Regions from separate parts of the Streptomyces sp. NPDC053426 genome, predicted to be linked through region 2. Evidence: riboswitches for the same ligand, from Rfam matches in the RefSeq annotation. Region 2 holds a riboswitch; each other region holds the start of a gene.
The links. Region 2 has a riboswitch for cyclic di-AMP ahead of ACZ62B_RS10560 (transglycosylase SLT domain-containing protein). Riboswitches for the same ligand answer to the same signal wherever they lie in the genome.
Positions count from the first base shown of each region.

Region 1: another riboswitch for cyclic di-AMP. It lies ahead of ACZ62B_RS03100 (C40 family peptidase); the one in region 2 lies ahead of ACZ62B_RS10560 (transglycosylase SLT domain-containing protein).
Region 3: another riboswitch for cyclic di-AMP. It lies ahead of ACZ62B_RS11720 (C40 family peptidase); the one in region 2 lies ahead of ACZ62B_RS10560 (transglycosylase SLT domain-containing protein).

Region 1 covers NZ_JBVJKE010000001.1:719,953-727,632, forward strand. Annotated here, with positions in the region: gene ACZ62B_RS03090 (ATP-dependent Clp protease proteolytic subunit) at 50-685, shown strand; gene ACZ62B_RS03095 (hypothetical protein) at 693-1,001, shown strand; cyclic di-AMP (ydaO/yuaA leader) riboswitch at 1,349-1,538, shown strand; gene ACZ62B_RS03100 (C40 family peptidase) at 1,542-2,015, shown strand; gene ACZ62B_RS03105 (DoxX family protein) at 2,239-3,858, opposite strand; gene rlmB (23S rRNA (guanosine(2251)-2'-O)-methyltransferase RlmB) at 4,046-4,990, opposite strand; gene cysS (cysteine--tRNA ligase) at 5,148-6,548, opposite strand; gene ispF (2-C-methyl-D-erythritol 2,4-cyclodiphosphate synthase) at 6,718-7,215, opposite strand; gene ispD (2-C-methyl-D-erythritol 4-phosphate cytidylyltransferase) at 7,205-7,680, opposite strand, start outside.
Region 2 covers NZ_JBVJKE010000004.1:242,685-250,364, forward strand. Annotated here, with positions in the region: gene ACZ62B_RS10545 (glycosyltransferase family 2 protein) at 1-912, opposite strand, end outside; gene ACZ62B_RS10550 (GNAT family N-acetyltransferase) at 928-1,998, opposite strand; gene ACZ62B_RS10555 (HAD family hydrolase) at 2,221-3,093, shown strand; gene ACZ62B_RS10560 (transglycosylase SLT domain-containing protein) at 3,057-3,548, opposite strand; cyclic di-AMP (ydaO/yuaA leader) riboswitch at 3,552-3,680, opposite strand; gene ACZ62B_RS10565 (polyprenyl synthetase family protein) at 4,309-5,319, shown strand; gene ACZ62B_RS10570 (LolA family protein) at 5,561-6,793, shown strand; gene ACZ62B_RS10575 (ABC transporter ATP-binding protein) at 6,835-7,680, shown strand, end outside.
Region 3 covers NZ_JBVJKE010000004.1:476,664-484,343, forward strand. Annotated here, with positions in the region: gene ACZ62B_RS11710 (C40 family peptidase) at 1-396, opposite strand, end outside; gene ACZ62B_RS11715 (hypothetical protein) at 758-1,111, shown strand; gene ACZ62B_RS11720 (C40 family peptidase) at 1,276-2,463, opposite strand; cyclic di-AMP (ydaO/yuaA leader) riboswitch at 2,471-2,621, opposite strand; gene pcrA (DNA helicase PcrA) at 2,883-5,399, shown strand; gene ACZ62B_RS11730 (M23 family metallopeptidase) at 5,432-6,880, opposite strand; gene ACZ62B_RS11735 (esterase/lipase family protein) at 7,234-7,680, opposite strand, start outside.

The DNA of each region.
Region 1 (7,680 bases), on a different contig from region 2:
GTACGTCCTGTACATTTTTTACAGAGACAACCAGACAGGAGGGGCTCTCATGACCCGACCGTCCGCCCGTCACGTCCTGCCCGAGTTCACCGAACGCACGGCATCGGGGAACCGGACGACGGACCCCTACTCGAAGCTGCTCGAGGAGCGGATCGTCATCCTCGGGACACAGGTCGACGAGACCTCCGCCAACGACGTGATGGCGCAGTTCATGTACCTGGAACACCACTCCCCCGACCAGGACATCTCGCTCTACGTCAACTCCCCCGGCGGCTCCTTCCACGCCATGTCGGCGATCTACGACACGCTGCGCTACGTCTCCTGCGACGTGCAGACGATCTGCCTGGGCCAGGCGGAGGGCGCCGCCGCGCTGCTGCTGGCCGCCGGCACCCCGGGCAAGCGACTGCTGCTGCCCGGTTCCCGCCTGGTGCTCCGTCAGCCCTCCCTCCTGGAGCCGGTCGAGGGACAGACCAGCGATCTGGCGATCCAGGCCGAGGAGTTGACCCGTATCCGGTCACGGATGGAGGAGATCCTGGTCCGGCACACGGGCCGTACCCCGGAGCAGGTCCGGGCGGACATCGAGCGGGACAAGGTCCTCGACGCGCGGGCCGCGGTGGAGTACGGCCTGGCGGACCGGATCGTGCCCGACCGCAGGAGCCTGTCCCCCGCCTCCGGCGCGAGGTGAGCCGCGGATGCTGCCACCGGAGCTGCCGCCGCTGCCCGCGCTGACCCGCGCGGAGGCCGAGTTGATCGACCGTTACCTCGAGGCCGTCGACCTGCTCGGCCGGGTCAACCCGGCCCTGGGCGGTGACACCTACCGCGGACTGCGCGCGGCCCAGGCGCTGGTCGGCAAGGCCGTCGCGCTGCGCGACGCGCTGACCCTGATGCACCGGCGCGGCGAGAGCGAACTGCACTCCGACACGCTGGCCCGGGCCCTGCGCGTGCTGGACGGCGAACGGCGCACGGCCAGGGTCACGCTGCCGCCGGCCCGCGGCAGTTGACACCCGAGGGCCCCGGACGGCGGCCCCGGTCGGCGGTGCGCACCGGCCGGGGTTGAAACGGACCAAACGGTGTACCCCCGTCCGGCGTAGACGAACCTGCTGTTTTCGGGCGCACGAAGTTGCGCAACGCGCGTACCGCACGACCGGAACGGTGCTTTCCCTCCCTGGTCCGCGGCTCCCCCCGGCCCTCGGCGAGGGTCCGAACAGGGAGGTGTCCACCCGAACGGATGATTGGTGAGTAACAACACAAACCCCACGTTCCGTTGGGATTTCGATCGCGCCATGAGTCAAGATCCGTGACTGACGACAAGACCCCGCCGCCGCGGCGGGGCGATCCGGGCGGACGCCGAGTCCTGCCGCCGCCCGGATGACCGGTCGACAGGAGTGGATCGGCAGGAGTGGAGGACCCAAGCACGACGGGCCGCCGGGACGTCAGTTCCGAGCAGTCCTTGGGGTGAAGCCGCACATGTGCGGCCGGGCCACTTCGCCAGCCCGAATCCGACAGGTCATCCTTCACAGGCGGCTGACGAAGGGTTGCGCATGACTGCGCTCAATCGTGTCCCGTCTCTCATGGCCCGGGCCGGCACGGCCTCGGCCCTCACCCTGGCCGCCGTGGGCGGCTCCATCGTGGTCCCCGGAGCCGCCTCGGAGGCGGCCGCCGCGAGCACGGCCACCAAGGCGCTGAGCATCGCCGCCTCCAAGAAGGGCTCGCCCTACAAGTGGGGCGCCACGGGTCCGTACAGGTTCGACTGCTCGGGTCTGACGCTGTACTCGTTCAAGAAGGCCGGCAAGAAGCTGCCGCGCACCGCCGCCCAGCAGTACAACAACACGCGCCACATCTCCGCCGGCAGCCGCAGGGCGGGAGACCTGGTGTTCTTCCATTCGGGCGGCTACGTCTACCACGTCGGCATCTACGCGGGTAAGGGCAAGATCTGGCACGCCCCGAAGACCGGGGACGTGGTGCGCCTGCAGAAGATCTGGACCCGCAGCGTCTCGTACGGCCGGGTGAGGTGACCGCGGCGGGGGGGGGGGGGGGGGGGGGGGGGGGCCCCCCCCCCCCCCCCCCCCCCCCCCCCCCCCCCCCCCCCCCCCCCCCCCCTCCCCCCCCCCCCCCCCCCCCCCCCCCCCCCCCCCCCCCCCCCCCCCCCCCCCCCCCCCCCCCCCCCCCCCCCCCCCCCCCCCCCCCCCCCCCCCCCCCCCCCCCCCCCCCCCCCCCCCACCGCCGTATACGTGCCGGCTATCCCAGGAGGCCGCCGACGAGTCCGGGCCTCCCGGAGGAACCGCCGCTGCCCCCGCTCGGTGCGCCGCTGCCGCCGGAGGCGCCGCCCGAGGTGGGGCCGGAGCTGGTGCTCGGCGCCTGACCGGCCGGGGAGGACTGCCGGGACGGGGCCTGGCCGACGCTGCCCTGGGTCTGGCTGGGCGCGCCGGTGACCGCGCCGGCGCCCTGGGTCGCGCCGGGGGTGGTGGCACCGGCGGACGGGCTCGTCCCGCCCGAAGTGGCGTCCCGGGTGGGCGAGGTGGAGGCGGCCGGGGTCCGCTCCTCCTTCTGGCGTTCGCCGGACTCCTTCGGCAGCGGGGAGCCGGGAAGCTCGTTGCGCGGGGCCTCGCCGGGCCCGGGGACGACCACCCGGTCGGCGTCCCGCACGGCACCGCCGAGCAGTGAGCCGACGAGCATGCTGAACCCGCAGACCACGAAGGTGACCAGGGCGCCCCGGCGCAGCACGTACCGGCGCAGGTCCCAGATGGCGGCGCGGGGGCCGAGCCGGCGCCAGGCCCGGCTCGCGAGGCGGCCGTCGACGGAGTAGACGGGGGCGCCCGCGATGATCAGCGGTGACCAGGCGGCGAGGTAGATGATGTCGGGTGTCTCGTAGGCGGGGACGCTCTTCCAGCTGACGGTGACCAGCAGTGCCGCCGAGAGTGCCGCCCCGACGACGGCGGCCAGGCGCTGCCAGCAGCCGAGGGCGGTCAGGACGCCGACGACGATCTGTGCGAAGGCGATGGCGAGGCCGGAGCCGATGGGGTGCTCCAGGGCGAACTGGCGCAGCGGCTCGGCGACTTCCCAGGGGTGCAGGGTGTGCAGCCACTTGACCATGGAGCCGCGCCGGCCGCCCTCGAAGTAGAGGGGGTCGCACAGCTTGCTCATTCCGGCGTAGACGGAGATGCCGCCGAGGAAGACGCGCAGCGGGAGCAGGACGACGCCGAGGTTCATCCGGCGGCCGGGGTAGTAGGCGTGCCGGGCCGGGTCGTCACCGTGCCGTCCGGCGCGGCGGCCGGTGTCCTCGTACCCGTCGTCGTACGCGGGTTCGTCGTAGGCGGGTTCGTCGTAGACGCTGCCGACCGTGCGCATCGGGGGCAGCAGGGGCCCGTCGGCCGGGCGGCGCTGGGCGCCGACGAACGGGGTTTCCAGGGTCCGGGCGACCGGGTCGTCGGCGGGGTCGTACCCGGTGCCGGTGCGCGGGATGACCTGGGTGGCCCCGGCGTCGGTGAGCGGCTCGTCGGCGTGGCGGACGCCTTCGTGCCGTACGGCCTGGAGCAGTCGGTGGGCGCCGGTGTCGTCGGGCGCGGACCGGCCGCTCCAGACGACGGGCCGACGGCGGGCGCCCGACTGGCCCGGTGTGCCCACGGTGGTGACGACGGGGATGCGGGCGGTGTCCTCGGCGGCGCTCACGTGCCGTGCGATCCGCGGCGATTGGGCGCGCCGCGCCGAGACGCCCAGCTGCACGCGGAAGCTGGCGTGATTGACGATGACCTGCGCCGGATCGCTCGGCACCTTCACCATGCTCAGCGCGGGAGCGTCGTCGAGTCCCGACGAGCGGTCCCCCGTGGGCGTGCGGGGTGTTCTGGTGTCCACACTCATCTAACCGAGTGACACGGCGTTAGGACACTGCCTTGACCCGCCGGAAGTGTCCGGACCGCGTCAAACCTGCCCGGACCCTCCGCGACGCCCCGTACGGGCGACCTCACCGAACACCCGTCCGACCCCGCCGACGGCACCCCTGCCCGCCGCACCGACCCCGACCGGCGGCCTTCACCGGCCCCCGGCATCAGCCCCGCCGACGCGCCGCCTCGTACAGCACGATGCCCGCCGCCACACCGGCGTTGAGCGACTCCGCGCCGCCCGGCATCGGGATCCGCACCCGGAAGTCGCAGGTCTCGCCGACCAGCCGGGAGAGGCCCTTGCCCTCGCTGCCGACGACGATGACGACCGGTCCGTCCAGCGCGTCCAGGTCGCCGAGCTCGGCCTCGCCGTCGGCGGCCAGGCCGACGACCGCGATCCCGGCCTTCTTGTACGCCTCCAGCGCACGCGTCAGGTTGGTGGCGCGGGCGACGGGCGTACGGGCGGCCGTACCGGCGGACGTCTTCCAGGCACCGGCGGTCATCCCGGCGGCGCGCCGCTCGGGCACGACGACGCCGTGGCCGCCGAACGCGGAGACGGACCGGACGACCGCGCCGAGGTTGCGCGGGTCGGTGACCCCGTCGAGGGCGACGATCAGCGGGTCCTGCCCCTCGTCGTGGGCGCCGGCGACGAGGTCCTCGGGGTGCGCGTACTCGTACGGCGGGACCTGGAGGACCAGGCCCTGGTGGTTCAGGCCGTTGGTCATGCGGTCGAGCTCGGGACGCGGCGCCTCCATGAGGTTGATGCCGCCGCGCTCGGCCGCGAGCTGGAGCGCCTCGCGCACCCGCTCGTCGTTGTCGATGAACTGCTGGACGTACAGCGTGGAGGCGGGCACGCCCTCGCGCAGCGCCTCGACGACCGGGTTGCGGCCGACGACGAGTTCGGAGGCCGAGCGGCCCCCGCCGCGCCGCTGCTGCGGGCGGGCGCCCTGGGCGCGGCGGGCCTTCGCCTGGGCGGCGCGCTGCTTGGCGTGCCCCTTGCGCATCTCGGCGGGCGGCGTGGGCCCCTTGCCTTCCAGGCCCCGGCGCCGCTGGCCGCCGCTGCCGACCTGCGCGCCCTTCTTGCCGGACATGCGGCGGTTGTTCGCGGCCATGAGGTATCCGTCTCCATGAAGTCGTGGGTGGTGCTGCTTGTGTGCGTGCTTTGCGCGCACGTCTGTGACGTGTGCCTATGAAGTGTGCCGCCCGGAGGCCCGGACGGCACAGTCGATCTTCGGACGCCGAGGTCAGGGCCTGTCGGGGCCTGGCTCCTCAGCGCGGGCCGAGGCTCCAGCGCGGCCCCTGCGGGCTGTCCTCGACGACCAGGCCGGACTGGCCCAGCTGGTCGCGGATGGCGTCCGCGGTGGGCCAGTCCTTGCGGGCACGGGCGGCCTCGCGCTGGTCGAGGACCATGCGGACGAGGGTGTCGACCACGCCGTGGAGGTCTTCGCCGCGGTCGCTCTCGCCGGCCCAGTGCGGGTCCAGCGGGTCGAGGCCGAGCACGCCGAGCATGGCGCGGACCTCGGCGAGGCGGGCGACGGCCTCCTCCTTGTCGTCGGCGGCCAGCGCGCTGTTGCCCTGCCGGACGGTGGTGTGCACGACGGCGAGCGCCTGCGGGACGCCCAGGTCGTCGTCCATCGCCTCGGCGAACGCGGGCGGCACCTCGGCGGCGGGTTCGACGACGCCCCCGGCCATCTCCGTCACGCGCTGCACGAAGCCCTCGATCCGCGCGAACGCGGACTCGGCCTCGCGCAGGGCCTCCTCGCTGTACTCGATCATCGACCGGTAGTGCGGGGTGCCGAGGTAGTAGCGCAGCACGATGGGCCGCCAGCGCTTGACCATCTCGGAGACCAGGACGCTGTTGCCGAGCGACTTCGACATCTTCTCGCCGCTCATGGTGACCCAGGCGTTGTGCACCCAGTACCGGGCGAACTCGTCGCCGTAGGCCTTGGCCTGGGCGATCTCGTTCTCGTGGTGCGGGAAGATCAGGTCGAGGCCGCCGCCGTGGATGTCGAAGGCGCTGCCGAGGTACTTGTGCGCCATCGCCGAGCACTCCAGGTGCCAGCCGGGGCGCCCGCGGCCCCACGGCGTCTCCCAGCTCGGCTCGCCGGGCTTGGCCGCCTTCCACATCGCGAAGTCGCGCGGGTCCCGCTTGCCGGTCTCGCCCTCGGCGGACGGCTGGAGCAGGTTGTCCAGCTCCTGGTTGGACAGCCTCAGGTACTCGGGGAACGAGGTGACCGCGAAGTACACGTTGCCGTCGGCCTCGTAGGCGTGCCCGCGCTCGATGAGGCCGCGCATCATCTCGACCATCTCGGTGATGTGGCCGGTGGCGCGCGGCTCGTAGGTCGGGGGCAGGCAGCCGAGGGCGCGGTAGCCGTCGGTGAAGGCGCGCTCGTTGTCGTAGCCGATGGACCACCAGGGGCGGCCCTGTTCGGCGGACTTGGTGATGATCTTGTCGTCGATGTCGGTGACGTTGCGGATGAACGTCACCGCCAGGCCGCGGTACTCGAACCAGCGGCGCATGATGTCGAAGTTCAGGCCCGAGCGGATGTGCCCGATGTGGGGTGCCGCCTGCACGGTGGCACCACACAGGTAGATCGAGACGCAACCCGGCTGGAGCGGGGTGAAGTCACGGATCTGCCGGGCGCTGGTGTCGTACAGGCGAATAGTCACGACACCAGGGTAGTAGGCGCGGGGGTGTGCGCGGTGCGCCTCGCTGTTTCGGGGACGTTTGTCATGGGCGGGCCCGGTTGTTCGTCGTCCGCGGGTCCGGTGGGGGCCGGTCGCGTCCACGCGGCGGAGCCGCATATCGGCACGGCCCGCGCCCCTTGGGACGGGACGCTCACCCCTCTCGTACGACCAGCGCCGTCGCCACCGCCATGAGGCCCTCGTCTCTTCCCGGGAAGCCGAGGCCGTCCGTCGTGGCGCCGGAGACCGAGACCGGGGCGCCCGCCGCCTCCGAGAGGAGCTTCTGGGCCTCCTGCCTGCGTCTGCCGATCTTCGGGCGGGGGCCGACCACCTGTACGGCGATGTTGCCGATGCGGAAGCCGGACTCGCGGACGATGCGGGCGGCCTCCGTCAGGAGGGTGGTGCCGGACGCGCCGGACCATTCGGGGCGGCCGGTGCCGAAGTGCTGTCCCAGGTCGCCGAGGCCGGCGGCGGAGAAGAGGGCGTTGCAGGCGGCGTGGGCGACGACGTCCGCGTCGGAGTGGCCGGCGAGGCCGGGGCCCTCGCCCTCCCACTTCAGGCCGGCGCACCACAGTTCGCGGCCGTCCTCGAAGGCGTGGATGTCGGTGCCGATGCCGACCTGCGGCAGGGGGTACGGCTGCTCAGAAGCCATCGTTGAGCCTCCTGCGGGCCAGGACCGCCTCGGCGAGGACCAGGTCGAGGGGGCGGGTGACCTTGAAGGCCTCCTCGTGCCCGGGGACGGTGACGACGGTGAGGCCGAGCTGTTCGACCATGCTCGCGTCGTCGGTGACGTCGTCCTTCACCGTCTCGTGGGCGCGTACGAGGGTGGCCCGGTCGAAGCCCTGCGGGGTCTGCACGGCCCGCAGCAGCGACCGGTCCGGGGTGGCGACCACGGGTTCCGGCTCGCCGGGGGCGCCGGCGGGCTCGACCTGCTTGACGGTGTCGGCGAGCGGCAGCGCGGGCACGACGGCCGGCGCTCCGTCGCGTACGGCCTCGATGACGGCGTCGACGGTGTCCACGGGGACGAGCGGGCGGGCCGCGTCGTGCACCAGGACGATGTCGTAGCCGGGCGGCAGCGCGTCCAGGCCGAGCTTCACGGACTCCTGGCGGCTCTCGC
Region 2 (7,680 bases):
GTACAGGTCGTCACCGCCCCGCGCGGGTGTCCCGGCGCCGGTGGCCGGGTCGAAGCCGCCGACGGCACGCAGCACCTCCGTACGGAAGGCCATGTTCGCGCCGGAGCCGAAGCGGCCCGCGGTGAAGGGGAACAGCGGCTCGTCGCGGGGCGGGTCCTGAGGGTCGTACGTCGTCGGCGTGAAGCCCTTCGCGAAGCCGCCGTGGCTCTCCAGCAGGACCTGGGCCGGGGTGCGCAGCCGGGCGGGCAGGATCAGGCCGGTGGTGCAGCCGAGCCGCGGGTCGGCGGCGAACGGGGCGGTCAGTTCGGTGAGCCAGCGGGGATCGGCGACCACGTCGTCGTCGGTGAACGCGATCACCTCGCCCCGCGCCGCCGCCAGCCCCCTGTTGTGCGCGACGGCGAGTCCGGGCACCGGCTCGCACACGTACCGCACCCGCTCGCCGTACTTGCGTTCCACCAGCTCACGGGTCTCGTCGGTCACCGGCGCGTTGTCGACGACGACCACCTCGAACCGCGGGTGCTCCTGCGCGAGCAGCGAGTCCAGCGCCCGGGCGAGCTGCCCGGCCCGCTCCCTGGTGGCCACGACGACCGAGGCGTACGGCGGCTCCCCGCCGCCCGTCACCCCCACGGCCTCCGCCGCCGTCACCTCCACGGCCTCCGCCGCCACCGCGGAGGCGGCCTCCGTCAGCGCCGCCCGCGGGTCCGCGCCCTCCGGCACCCGGGTCAGCAGCGTCCCCACCGGGCGGCCCGCCCGCCTGACCAGCAGGAACACCTCGCCGTGGGTGATCGGTGGGCTGCCCGGTCCGGGTCTCGGTGCGGCCTCGTCACCGTCCAGGTCGATCTCGGCGACCTGCACCGCGCCGATGGCCAGGAACCGTCGTATCTCCTCCTGCGTACGTGCTCTTCGGGACATCCGTCCTCCCCCTCCTCACGACCGGCGCAGCCGTGCCGCGCCCTTCAGGGTCCGTGCCGCCAGCGCCGCCAGGCGCGGACGGGCGCGGACGAATCCGTGCGCGCGGCGCGCGGGCTCGCGGCTCAGCCGGTGCAGCGCGGCGCCCACGCCCGGACGGGTCGCCGCCCCCTCGTAGACGGCGAGTTCGCCGGTCTTCAGCGAGTCCTTGTACTCGGCCGGACCGCGCCCCATGTCGAGCATCCCGATGCCCTCGGCCGCCGCCGCCTCGGCCATCCGCAGATGCAGCACCAGACCCGGCGAGTACTTCGCGAACTCCGGGTCGTACGCCGGGAACCAGCAGGCCAGGACGGACGCCGAGCGCAGCCCGAAGTGCGCGGCGACGGGGCGCTCCCCGGCGTACAGGACCGACAGCGTGCCCGTGCACTGGGCGGCCCGGGTCCCGGCGAGCCGGCCCACGAGCCGGGCGATCCACTCCTGCGCGAACCGGTCGCGCCGCCCGGTCCTGCGGTACTGCGCCGACTTCCACTCCATCAGCGTGCGCAGCGCGGCCGGGTCGCGCTCGTCGAAGACGAACCGCACGGCTCCGGCCTGGCGGCCCAGCCTGCGCTCCTTGGCCAGCGTGGTCTTCAGGAACTTCGGCGACTGGGTGCGCAGCACCGACTCGTACGTCTCGTAGCCCTTCTCCACGTCGATGACGTAGGTGGCGTGCTCCTCGGCCGCGTACGGCACGAACAGCCCCTGGTCCGCCTCCAGGTTGTCGAAGGCGAAGCTCGACACCGAGCAGCCCCGCAGCAGTTCGTCCGTCTCCAGGGCGACGCCGGGGCCCAGGACCGCGCCCTGGCAGTCCGACACCCCGAGCCCGATCGCCCGGCCCTGCCCCAGCGCACCCCGCTCGTACGGCAGGAAACCCACCGGCTGAGCGCCCTCGTACAGCACCGCGACCCGGGCCCGCGGGCGCACCCGGGCCACGGCGACGCTGAACTCCGGTTCCATGAACGGGTTGCGCGGTGCGTCCGTCGCGGCGCGCAGTTCCCGCCAGCGCTCCCGCTCCCCCTCGCCGAGCTCCCCGGGCCTCAGCACACGCATGCGTCCACTGCTCACCTGACCCCCCGATCAAGTCCCCCCTGGACCCTTGGAAGGTACCGCCCCGGACCGGGCGGACGGTAGATAGCGGACCATGTTCTTGCCAAACGGGGAAAGAGACCTGAACCGGTCCTTACCCGGCGTCGAGAGAAGGGGAACCGCACCGAAAGCGAACGCAAACGGGCACGGTGAATCGGACCGTCGGGTTGTCCGTATTCTCTGATCATGGCCGCACCCACCGCGTACTCACTCATCGCCACCGACCTGGACGGGACGCTGCTGCGCGGCGACGACACCCTCTCCGACCGGTCCCTCGCCGCGCTCGCGCGGGCGGAGCGGGCCGGCGCGCGGCACCTCGTGGTGACGGGGCGACCGGCCCCCAGAGTGCGGCCGCTCCTGGACGACCTCGGCTGCACGGGACTCGCGGTGTGCGGACAGGGCGCGCAGGTGTACGACGCCGGCGCGCACCGGCTGCTGTGGTCCGTGACCCTGGACCGGGAGCTGGCGGAGACGGCGCTCGGCAAGATCGAGGCCGAGGTGGGGGAGGTGTACGCCGCGGTCGACCAGGACGGGGTCGACGGGCTGACGCTGATCGAGCCCGGTTATCTGATGCCGCACCCGACCCTGCCCGCGGTGCGGGTCGAGCGGCGGGCCGAGCTGTGGGACCGGCCGATCAGCAAGGTGCTGCTGCGCCACCCGGACCTGTCCGACGACGCGCTGGCGGCTGCGGCCCGGTCGGTGGTCGGGTCACTGGCCACGGTCACCATGTCGGGGCCGGGCACCGTGGAGCTCCAGCCGTGCGGGGTGACCAAGGCGACCGGCCTGGCGCTGGCCGCCGAGCACCTGGGGCTGAGCCCGGCGCGGACGATCGCCTTCGGCGACATGCCGAACGACGTCCCCATGTTCGACTGGGCGGCCCACGGCGTCGCCATGGCCAACGCGCATCCCGAACTGAAGGCGGTGGCGGACGAGGTCACCACGTCGAACGAGGACGACGGCGTGGCCGTCGTCCTCGAGCGACTGTTCGGCGGGGCGATGACGCTCGCCCGTCAGCGGGTGGCTCAGTACGCGCCGAAGACGTTGTCGATGGAGCCGTAGCGGTCGGCCGCGTAGTTGCAGGCCGCCGTGATGTTCGCGACCGGGTCGTACGGGTCGAAGGCGGTGCCGGGCACGTGGTAGGCCGCGAAGGTCGGGTCGATGACCTGCAGCAGACCCTTCGACGGGGTGCCCTTGGCGGCGTTGGAGTCCCAGTTGTTGATGGCGTACGGGTTGCCGGAGGACTCGCGCATGATGTTGCGGTGGATGGCGTCGTAGCTGCCCGGGATGCCGTGCTGCGCCATGATGTCCAGCGACTCGCGGATCCAGCCGTCGAGGTTGTCCGGGTACGCCGTCACGGAGGCGGCGGTCGTCGTCGCGGGCTCGGTGGTGGCGGCGGAGGCGCTGGTCGCGCCGAACAGCGGCAGGGCGACCATGGCGACGCCGGTGCCGGCGACGGCGAGGGAGCGGGCGAGGCGGCGGTTGCCGAAGCGGCCGAGCTGAACGGAAGCAGGCATGTCTGGGTTCCTCTCCTACGCCTGCGAGGTGAGCTGTCGGGTTCGGGCGGGAGAGTGCCCGGCCGTGCCCCTGCGGGCATGGCTTCACCCCTAGCCGTCCCGGTGCGGTGTCCGGTGCGGCGACTTACCTGGGTCCCCCACTCCTGCCGTCTTGAGTTCGTGGTCGGGTGTGATGCGGGCGGCGGCAGGATTAGGCGTCCACCCGGCAGGCCCGGAACGTATGCGAGAGCACATGTCGGGAACAAGTGCGGGCATCACGGAAGATGCCGTTTGATCTTGTGATGGGGGTTTTGGGGTGCTTGATCCTTTGCTGTCGCCAAGGGTCAACTCGACGCCGGGGGAAGGGAGAAGGCGAGTGGCGGGGGGCGGCGGGGGTGCCGGATCACGCGTGACCCACTTCACTGGGGATCACCTGTGAGCGCATTTTTCGCCAAGGGGAATTAGCTCGGTATTTGCGGCAAATCGGACGCCGGGGCGGGCAGGATGGGTTCGCGTGGCGAGGCGGGGCCCGGGAGGCGGGCCGAAAGCCGGACCGGGAGCCGGGTCGAGGAGTGGATTGCTACGTCCGGGAAAGCCGAAGTATGTCCGTTGTTATCAACCGATCAAAAGCACTCCGCTCCTGATCCCGTATCGCCCTGCCCGTAACCCTGGGCGCTGGCGGTGATCGAAACGTGACCGGATACGCTGACTTGAGTGATGGCAGCGACCTATCGACATTCCGTGTAACCGCCAGTGGACACCAGCAGACAGGAGACCCCTCGTGACCGTCGTCGGGCCGTTCGGGCTGAGCGTGCGGGACCAGGCTCTGGAAGCCGATGTCCAGGCCGGAATGACGGCTGTCGAGGAAGGGCTGCTCGAGGCCACCAAGAGTGAGGTCCCCTTCATCACGGGAGCCGCCCAGCACCTGGTGCGGGCCGGCGGCAAGCGGTTCCGCCCGCTGCTCGTGATGCTCGCCGCCCAGTTCGGCGACCCCTACGCGCCCGGTGTCGTGCCCTCGGCCGTGGTCGTGGAGCTCACCCATCTGGCCACGCTGTACCACGACGACGTGATGGACGAGGCCGAGGTGCGGCGCGGCGTCGACAGCGCGAACGCCCGCTGGGGCAACTCCGTCGCGGTCCTCACCGGCGACTTCCTCTTCGCGCGGGCCTCGCACATCCTGGCCGACCTCGGCCCTGAGGCCGTACGGGTGCAGGCCGAGGCGTTCGAGCGGCTGGTCACCGGGCAGATCCTGGAGACCGCGGGCCCCCAGGACGGCCGCGACCCGGTCGACCACTACCTGGACGTGCTCGGCGGCAAGACCGGCTCGCTGGTCGCCGTCGCCTGCCGGTTCGGCGCGATGATGTCCGGCGCCGACGAGACGGTCGTGGACGTGCTCACCCAGTACGGCGAGCGGCTCGGCGTCGCCTTCCAGCTCGCCGACGACGTCCTGGACATCGCCTCCGACTCCCACGAGTCCGGCAAGACCCCCGGCACCGACCTGCGCGAGGGCATCGCCACCCTGCCCGTGCTGCGGCTGCGCGAACGGGCGGCCCGGCTGGGCCTCGCCGACGACATCGCCCTGTGTGAGCTGCTCGACTCCGACCTCACCGACGACGCCCGGCACGCCGAGGCGCTGCGGCTGCTGCGCGCCCACCCCGCGCTGGAGCAGGCCCGCCGGGACACCGTGCGCTACGCCGAGGAGGCGCGCGCGGCGCTCGCCCCGCTGCCGGAGTGCGAGGCGAGGACGGCACTCGTGCAACTGTGCGACGCGGTGGTGCACCGCGCGGGCTGAGCCGGCCCGAACTCCCCCCCGACCCCTACTGGTCGGGGGAGGAAACCGTCCCCCGTGTCATACCCCAGCAGTACGTGGAGTTGCGTCCGGGGTCTGACGAATCCGCCTGCCGGATTTGGTCAGATGGACCACGACGGACAACACCACTTCTCACCGATTCGGGTGAGAATGGCGGCTCAGGGTGAGACTGGTGCGAGGTCACGAGACGAAAGCCGCCGCCGACCACGGAGGTAGGGCACACATGGCACCGTACGAATCCGACGACATGACGACCGCGCGGGAGGCCGACGAGCCGCGCGCGGGGCGGCGCAGGGCCGCGCGGTACGTCGTCCCGGTCACGGTGATGGGAGTGGCGGCCGCGACCATCGGGCTCGTCCCCGCGATCGCCGACTCCGGCGACCCCGACCTGCCGGAGATCACCGCCGCGCAGCTCATAGAGAAGATCGCGAAGTCGGACGTCGAGCAGCTGTCCGGCACCGTGAAGATCACCACGGACCTCGGTCTGCCGGACCTCGGCGGCCTGGAGAACAGCCTCGCGTCCGGCGCCATGGGGCAGGGCGAGGACGGCGGCTCCTCGGCCGACCCGTCCGCGAAGCTCACCGAACTGGCCTCCGGCACGCACACGCTGCGGATCGCGGCCGACGGCCCGGACCGGCAGAAGGTGTCGCTCCTGGAGAACGCCGCCGAGTACAGCCTGATCCACAACGGCAAGGACGTCTGGGGCTACGACAGCGGCTCCAACGAGGTCTACCACGGCACCGTCGACGCCTCCGGCGAGGACCGGGAGCAGCAGCCCCCGGCCACCCCGAAGGACTTCGCCGAGGAGGCGCTGAAGTCGGTCGACGACACCACGTCCGTGACCGTCGACGGCACCGCCCAGGTGGCCGGCCGGGACGCGTACAGGCTGGTCGTCAAGCCCCGGCAGTCCGGCTCCACGGTCGGCGCGATCAGCATCGCGGTCGATCACAAGACCGGTATGCCGCTGAAGTTCACGCTCACCCCGTCGAGCGGCGGCGCGGCCGTCGTGGACGTCGGCTTCACCAAGGTGAGCTTCGACAAGCCGGCCGCCTCGACGTTCGACTTCACCCCGCCCAAGGGCGCCAAGGTGACCGAGGACGGCGAACTCGACCACGGCCGGGAGCACTCCGGGAAGCCGGAGAACGCCCCGAAGTCCGAGGAGGACCTGGCCAAGGGCCTCGACGGGCTGAAGATGCTCGGCGAGGGCTGGAACACCGTCGCCACCTTCGACACCGGCGCCGAGGGCGGCCTGCCCACCGACCTGCCCACCGGCGGGGCCGGCGGTGACCTCGAAGGCTTCCTCGGCTCGCTCGGCGACCAGGTCGAGGGCGAGTTCGGCACCGGCACGGTGTTCAGCACCCGCCTGGTGAACGCCCTGATCACCGAGGACGGCAAGGTCTACGTGGGCACCGTCACCAAGGACGCGCTCGTGAAGGCGGCCGACGCGGGGAAGTAAGGCCCCGGGGCCAGTGACGTAGTCAAGGAACGAGGGAGCCGATGGGCGAGGCGTCCGCCAGTGAGCCGGACGGGGTGCACGCGGGTGAGGGAGTCATCACCACCCGCGCGCTCACCAAGCGCTACCGCGGCGGACAGCCCGCCGTCGACGGTCTGCACCTGACCGTCCCGGCGGGCAGCGTCTTCGGCTTCCTCGGCCCCAACGGCTCCGGCAAGACCACCACCATCCGCATGCTGATGGGCCTGATCGAGCCGACCTCCGGCACGGCGCACGTCCTGGGGCGCCCCATGCCGCGCTCCGCGCGCGCCGTGCTGCCCCACGTCGGCGCCCTCATCGAGGGCCCTGCCCTGTACGGCTTCCTCTCCGGCCGCGACAACCTGCTCCGCTACGACGCCGCCGACCCGACCGCCGACCCGCGCACCCGGCGTGCCCGCGTCGCCGCCGCCCTGGACCGGGTGGGCCTCACGGCCGCCGCCGGCAAGAAGGCGAAGGCGTACTCCCTCGGCATGAAGCAGCGCCTCGGCCTCGCGGCCGCCCTGCTCCAGCCGCGCCGGCTGCTCGTCCTGGACGAGCCCACCAACGGCCTCGACCCGCAGGGCATGCGGGAGATCCGCACACTGGTGCGCGAACTGGCCTCGGACGGCACCACCGTCTTCCTCTCCTCCCACCTCCTCGACGAGATCGAGCAGGTGTGCACGCACGCCGCCGTGATGGCCCGGGGCCGGCTGATCACCCAGGGCCCGGTCGCCGACCTGGCCGCGGGCGCCCGGGGCCGGCTGGTGGTGACCACCCCCGACCCGGCGGACGCCGCCCGGGTGCTCAAGGAGCAGGGGGTCGCCGACGTCGTCGTGGACGGGGAGCGGGTGACCGGCGAGGTGCCCGAGCGT
Region 3 (7,680 bases), 230 kb from region 2:
GTCCAGATAGCCGTCGGGATCCTCGGAGAGGAAGAGCTGGAGGGCGGGGTCGAGGCCGCTGCCGCGGTACTGCGCCGCGGCGACCGTGCCCAGGGCGTCCTGTGCGGAGTTGAGCCGGTCCTTCCTGCGGGCCGCCTCGTCCTGCAGGTCGCGCAGCCGCCGCTGGGCCGACTCGGCCTCCTCCTTGGCGCCGTTGTACTTCTCGGTGGCGGTCTCCGCCTCCCGGTAGAGCCTGTCGACCTCGGCCTTGACCTGGCCCGGTGTCAGCCGCGGTTCGGCGTGTCCCGTCCCGTCGAAGCCGGTCGCGGTGGCCGCGCCGGCGAGGGCGACGGCGGTGGCCGCGCGGGCCGTGGTGCCGCCCGCGACGCGCTGTCGGATCCTGCGGTGCGCTGCCACCTGGCTTCCCGTCCTTTCCGACGACCGCGCGGAGCGGACTGCCGTCCGGTGGTCCGGCGGCGGGGGTGCACAGGGGGAGCCGTCCGCCGCCGGACCTTCTCTGCGGTGGTGTCCGGTCGCCGCCCCTGGACCGGGCGGCGGTGGAGAGCCGGTCACCTGGAGGAGGACGCTAGGCCCGGCCGCGCGGCCCCGGTAACGGGTTGTGCGGAAGTGGCGTGAGCGGACCGCCGGGTGACCGTAAGTGACCAGGATCCCGTTCCGGCTTCGTCGTCTTCACTCAGGGTGATGACCGATATGGCGGAGGAAGGACGGATGAGGGCGCCGGAGTGCTACGGGGCGGCTGTGGCTAGGCTCCGGCCTCATGGACGTACTCATCCACCTCTTCGTCGGTCTGCACATCATCGGCATCGCGTCGCTCCTCGGCGGCTTCCTCACCCAGATGAAGGCGATGGGCGCGGGCACCGCCCGGTTCGTCCCCGCGATGCTGCACGGTGCGCTGACGATGCTGGTCACCGGTGTGGTCCTGGTCGGCCTCAACCAGGCCCAGGGCTACTCCGTCGACAACATCAAGATCGGCGTGAAGCTGGCCCTGCTGATCGTGATCCTCGGCCTGGTGTACGTGAAGCGGGACGACGAGAAGGTGGAGAAGGGCCTGTTCGGTCTGGTCGGACTGCTGACCGTGACGAACGTCTTCATCGCGGTGCTGTGGACCTGACGGCCTGTTCCACGGGCCCGGACGTGACCGCGGCCCACGACGGAACACGCCCCGGCGTTTCCGGGGGGAACGCGGCCGCCCGGCACCGCGTGCCGTAGCGCGGGCCGGCACGGAAAGGGGACGGCGCCGGAGGAACCCCCGTGCTCCGTCCCCTCCCGAGCGGATCAGGCGGGCCGCACCACGCTGTGGATCGAGGACTCGCCGTCGTAGTAGATCGACTCCTCGCGGACGTACGTGCCGGGCTTCGGCGCGTGGATCATCATCCCGTTGCCGATGTAGATGCCCACGTGGGTGACGTCGTCGTAGAAGAAGACCAGGTCACCGGGCTGGGCCTGGGAGACGGGGACCGTCGTGCCCGCGTTCACCTGGTCGTAGGTGGTGCGCGGGAGGGTGACGCCGGCGGCCTTCCAGGCGGCCTGGGTGAGGCCGGAGCAGTCGTAGGAGCCGGGGCCGGTGGCGCCCCAGACGTACGGCTTGCCGATCTGCGCGCGGGCGAAGGCGAGGGCCTTCTCGGCCTTGGTGGCGTACGAGGAGTCCGTCGACGTCGACGGCGTGGTGGCCGAGCCGGAGGACCCGGAGGTGCCGTCCGAGGTGCCGCTGTCCTGCTGGGCGGCCTCCTCCTGGGCCTTCTGCCGCTCCGCCTGCTGCCGGGCGAGCTCGGCGGCCTCGCGGGCGGCCTCCTCCTGCTTCTTCCTCTCGATCGCCGCGAGCCGCGCCTTCTTCTCGGCGGTCAGCTTCGACATCAGCTCGCGCGCGTCGGTGAGCTTCTTCTGGACGGTGGCCTTGGCCGTCTTCAGGTCGCCCTGGGTCTCGGTGAGCGTCTGGAGGCTCTCGGTGGCCTCCTGGCGCTTCTTCATCGTCTCGGACTGCTGGGTGACGTAGTCGTCGACCGCTTCCTTCTGGCGGCCGGTCATCCGGTCCATCACCTGGCGCTGGTCGAAGATGTCCTGCGGCGTGTCCGCGAGCAGGAAGGTCGCGGTGTCGGGGACGCCGGCGCCGGTCCGGTACTGGGCGGCGGCGAAGGAACCCAGCTCCGCCCGCGCCTCGTTGAGCTTCTGGGTGCGCTTGGCCACGTCGTCGAGGAGCGTGTCCACCTGCTTGCGCTGCTTCGCGGTCTTCTCCTTGGCCGCGTTGTACTTCTCGGTCGCCGACTCCGCCTGGCGGTAGAGGTCGTCGACCTTCTTCTCGACCTCCTCCAGGCTCGGCTTGCCGTCGGCGGAGGGGGCGGAGGGGGCGGCGGTGGCCGTCTGGGACAGCAGGGCCACGGAGGTCAGGGCGGCCGTGGCGAGGGCCGGGGTCCGTATGCCTGCCACGCGCGTGCCGGGGGTGCGCGACTTGCGGTGCGACGCCAAGGGAGGCGACTCCTTCCAAAGCTCCGCCTACCGGGTTAGCTGTCGGGTTCGGGCGGGTGGTTCGGAAGGGTTGCCCTACGGCCGCTCCGCGGGGGAGTGGGCCGATTCACCCCAAGGTCTCGGTGGGTCCCCGGCTCCGGCTGCCGCGAGGGCAGTGACGGACTCGGCGGAGGCCGCGCGGCCCGGCGGGGTTCGCCGGTGGGGGTCGTACGGCCCGCCCGCACCGTAGCCAACTGGTGTGGCCCCTGTGAAGGTTGATGGGTGATATGCCCGATACATTTTCGTGACCTTGTGGGTGGTGTCACTCAGGGTGAGGCGGCGGTTCTGGAGGGTGCGCGCCCCGTCCGGGCCGCCGGATTCCGGGGATGTTCCCGGGGCGGCCCCGGGTTGTCGGTGGGGCGCCCTAGACTCGGAGAGCGATGAGCAGCCTCTTTGACGACAGCTTCCTGGCGGACCTCCAGGCCCAGCGGGGCCCCGAGGGCGAGCCCCCGCCACCGCCCGAGGACGAGCACGTACCGGAGCAGATCCCGGACGACCTGTTCGGCGGGAAGTTCGACGTGCCGCCGGACCGATGGGGGTCCCCCCGCTCGAGCGAAGCCGAGAGTGGGGGAGGCTACTACCGCGACGGCGCCCCGCGCCCGGTGATCGACGCCGCCGCGCTGCTGGAGGGGCTGAACGACAACCAGCGCGCCGCCGTCGTGCACTCCGGCTCCCCGCTGCTCATCGTGGCCGGCGCCGGCTCCGGCAAGACCCGCGTGCTCACCCACCGCATCGCCCACCTGCTGGCCGAGCGGCACGTCCACCCGGGCCAGATCCTCGCGATCACCTTCACCAACAAGGCCGCGGGCGAGATGAAGGAGCGCGTCGAGCAGCTCGTCGGCCCGCGCGCGGGCGCCATGTGGGTCATGACGTTCCACAGCGCGTGCGTGCGCATCCTGCGCCGCGAGAGCAAGAAGCTCGGCTTCACGTCGTCGTTCTCGATCTACGACGCCGCCGACTCCAAGCGCCTGATGGCCCTGGTCTGCCGCGACCTGGAGCTCGACCCCAAGCGCTTCCCGCCGAAGTCCTTCAGCGCCAAGATCAGCAACCTGAAGAACGAGCTGATCGACGAGGAGGACTTCGCCGCCCGGGCCGCCGACGGATTCGAGAAGACCCTCGCCCAGGCCTACGCGCTCTACCAGTCGCGGCTGCGGGAGGCCAACGCCCTCGACTTCGACGACCTGATCATGACGACGGTCAATCTGCTGCGCGCCTTCCCGGACGTCGCCGAGCACTACCGCCGCCGCTTCCGGCACGTCATGGTCGACGAGTACCAGGACACCAACCACGCCCAGTACGCGCTGGTGCGCGAGCTCGTCGGCACCTCCGGGCACCCCGCCGGCGCACCGTCCGAGGCCGAGGTGCCGCCCGCCGAGCTGTGCGTGGTGGGCGACGCCGACCAGTCGATCTACGCCTTCCGCGGTGCGACGATCCGCAACATCCTCCAGTTCGAGGAGGACTACCCGGACGCGACGACGATCCTGCTGGAGCAGAACTACCGCTCCACGCAGACCATCCTGAGCGCCGCCAACGCCGTCATCGAGCGCAACGAGTCGCGCCGCCCCAAGAACCTGTGGACCAACGCCGGCGCGGGCGCGCGGATCACCGGGTACGTCGCGGACACCGAGCACGACGAGGCCCAGTTCGTCGCCGAGGAGATAGACCGCCTCACCGACGCGGGCGAGGCCAAGGCGGGCGACGTCGCCGTCTTCTACCGCACCAACGCCCAGTCCCGCGTCTTCGAGGAGATCTTCATCCGCGTCGGCCTGCCCTACAAGGTCGTCGGCGGCGTCCGCTTCTACGAGCGCAAGGAGGTCCGGGACGTCCTGGCCTACCTGCGGGTGCTCGCCAACCCCGAGGACTCGGTGCCGCTGCGCCGCATCCTCAACGTCCCCAAGCGGGGCATCGGCGACCGCGCGGAGGCCATGATCGACGCCCTCGCGCAGCGCGAGAGGATCAGCTTCCCGCAGGCGCTGAGGCGCGTCGACGAGGCGTACGGCATGGCGGCGCGCTCGTCGAACGCCGTGAAGCGGTTCAACACGCTGCTGGAGGACCTGCGTACGGTCGTCGAGTCCGGTGCGGGCCCGGCGACGGTCCTGGAGGCGATCCTCGAACGCACCGGCTACCTCGCCGAGTTGCAGGCCTCCACCGACCCGCAGGACGAGACCCGGATCGAGAACCTCCAGGAACTCGCGGCCGTCGCCCTGGAGTTCGAGCAGGAGCGCGGCGAGGGCGAGTCGGTCGCGCTGTCCGACTTCCTGGAGCAGGTCGCCCTGGTCGCCGACTCCGACCAGATCCCCGACGAGGACGAGGACGGCTCCGGCGTCATCACGCTGATGACCCTGCACACCGCCAAGGGCCTGGAGTTCCCGGTCGTCTTCCTCACCGGCATGGAGGACGGCGTCTTCCCGCACATGCGCGCCCTCGGCGAGACCAAGGAGCTGGAGGAGGAGCGGCGCCTGGCGTACGTCGGCATCACCCGCGCGCGCGAGCGGCTGTACCTGACCCGGTCGACGCTGCGCAGCGCGTGGGGCCAGCCGTCCTACAACCCGCCCTCGCGGTTCCTGGAGGAGATCCCGGCCGCCCACCTGGAGTGGAAGCGGACGGGGGCGAGCACGCCCGTGTCCTCCGGTCCGGCGTCGGGGGTGGCGGCCTCGCTGTCGTCGTCCCGCTCGCGCTCGTCGGCGTCGGGCGGCTCCGGCTTCGCCACCCGGCGGACCGCGGACAAGCCCGTGGTGTCGCTGGCGATCGGGGACCGGGTCACGCACGACCAGTTCGGCCTCGGCACCGTGGTCGCGGTGAAGGGCACGGGTGCCAACACGGAGGCGACGATCGACTTCGGGGACACCAAGCCCAAGCGGCTGCTGCTGCGGTACGCGCCGGTGGAGAAGCTGTAGCCGGGCGCTGAGACCCGTCGTGGGGGACGGTCCTACGACGGGTCGAGGCCGTGGCTGCGGAACCAGGCGAGCGGGTCGACCGCCGAACCGCCGGCCGGACGGACCTCGAAGTGCAGGTGCGGGCCCGTCGAGTTGCCGGAGTTCCCGGAGAAGGCGATCGGGTCGCCGGCCTTCACGGTCGTACCGGAGGCGACCTGGTAGCTGGAGAGGTGGCAGTACCACGTCTCCGTGCCGTCCTTCGCCGTCACGATCATCATGTTGCCGTAGGCGGAGTTGTACTGCGTGCGCACCGTGCCGTCGGTCGCGGCCATCACCGTCGCACCGTACGAGACGGGGAAGTCGATGCCGGTGTGGACGGACATCCAGTTGATGCCGGACTGGCCGTAGATGGCGCTGAGTCCGTGCTGTGCGACCGGGAGCGCGAACTTCGGCCGCAGCCGCTCCTTGCGGGCCGCCTCCTGGGCGGCCGCCTTGCGCTCGGCCGCCTGCTGCGCCTTGAGGTCGATGCGCTCCTGGGTGCGGCTGGCCCGGTCGGCGAAGTCGTCGGCGCCGGCGGCGAGGCTCTCCAGCTGGGTGTCCAGCTTGATGTTGGCGGCGGACGGTTTCACCGGCTGGGCGTCCGCCGCGGTCGTCGTCGTTTCCTGGCCGCCGTCGTCGGTCAGGTTGCCGACCGATGCCGCGGCGATACCGGCGACACCCATCACGCACGCCGAGGGCACGGCCACCGTCAGCAGCGCGGAACGCTTGGCGGGCGTACGGCGGCGGGAACGCGACCCGGCGCGCGAGGCCGCGCGCGGCGACGGGGCGGGGAGAACCTCTTCCTGCTCTTCGAGCAGGTGCACCGCGGGCAGCTCGCCGGTGTCGGCCGGCCCCTGGGCGGTGGGCTCCTCGTGGGGTTCCTGGCCGAAGGACTCGGCCTGCGGCTCGTAGGCGTCGGACGCGGGCGCCGGGGCGGCGGTGTCGCCGCCGTCGGTGTTCCACTGAGTGGCGTCGTAGGCACCGCTGTCGAAGGTCTGCGTGCCCCAGTCCCACTGCTGGGTCCGGTCGGCGGGGTTCCCGGTCTGATCGGGCTGGAGCCACTCACCGGCGTCCCACTGCCCGCTGGTCTCCGGCGAGGCGGCCTGCGGCGGGATCACCGTCACCGGGTGATGGCCGGTGGTCCAGGCGGTCGCGTCGTAGCCGCCGGTGTCGTACGAGGACACGTGCTGGGCCGCGTACAGGTCGTAGTGGCCGGTGTCCTGGCCGTCCGTGGGCCAGTGCCCGGTGGTGTCGTACGCGCCCGTGTCCTGACCGCCGCCCGGGAGGGCGCCGAAGAGGGGGTCAGGGGCGAAGCCCCCGGTGGTGTGGCCGCCCGTGCCGAAGTGGGTGGCGGCATAACCGGTGGCGTCGTAGCCGCCGTACGTGGTGAAGTCTCCGTACTGGGCTTCCTGGGTGCCGTACGACGCGTAGGGCGCCGAATCGGAAGCCGGAGCCGGGTCCATGGTCCCCGACGGGTGACGGTCGTTCACCAACTTCTCTTTCGCCTCGACAACAGGGGCTGCCAGAGCAGTGCGGCGACTGTACCCGGCGGTATGCGGGCACGACAATCTTCCGCAGGTTTCGCGCGCGCAGGAAACGGGCAATCGGTTGCCTTTTGGCGGACGGCGGGCGCGGTCTTGGCTTTTTGTTCGAGCTCTGTTCGAGGCGATGGGCGGTCGACGGCGATAAGTGGGCCGTCTCGGAGCGTTGTTGTTCGGATTGCCGTCGAGGGGGGCGCGCGATTCCGTTTGTCCTGCGGCGCCGGTGCCGGGCGTGTCGCGCTTCGGGCGGCGGTCGGGTCGCGGTCGGGTCGCGGTCAGGCCACCGTCAGGCCTTCCGGGCGGCCGGTGGACGGCTCTCCGGGGTGCGCCGTGTCCAGGGCCTGCCGTATGCGGGTCGCCACGGCCGGGTGCACGGGCAGGGCGAGATGGCCCACGCCGCTCACCCGTACGTTCACCGACGTCAGGTCGGGGTGCTCGACGCACGCCGACTCCAGCGGGTCCATGATGTGGTCGAGGTCGCTCCAGAAGGCGACGAAGCGCGTGCGGCAGCCCGGCGCGGGCTGGGTGAGCTCCTCGAGCACCGGTGAGCCGGGGCGCATCTGGCGCACGATGGGGTGCGCGTTGGCCAGCGGTGCGACGCGTGTGCCGGAGTGCGGGGTGCCGAGCGTGACGAGCGTCCGCACGCGGGTGTCACCGCCCAGCCGCTGCACGTAGTACCGCGCGATGAGCCCGCCGAGGCTGTGCCCGACCACATCGACCCG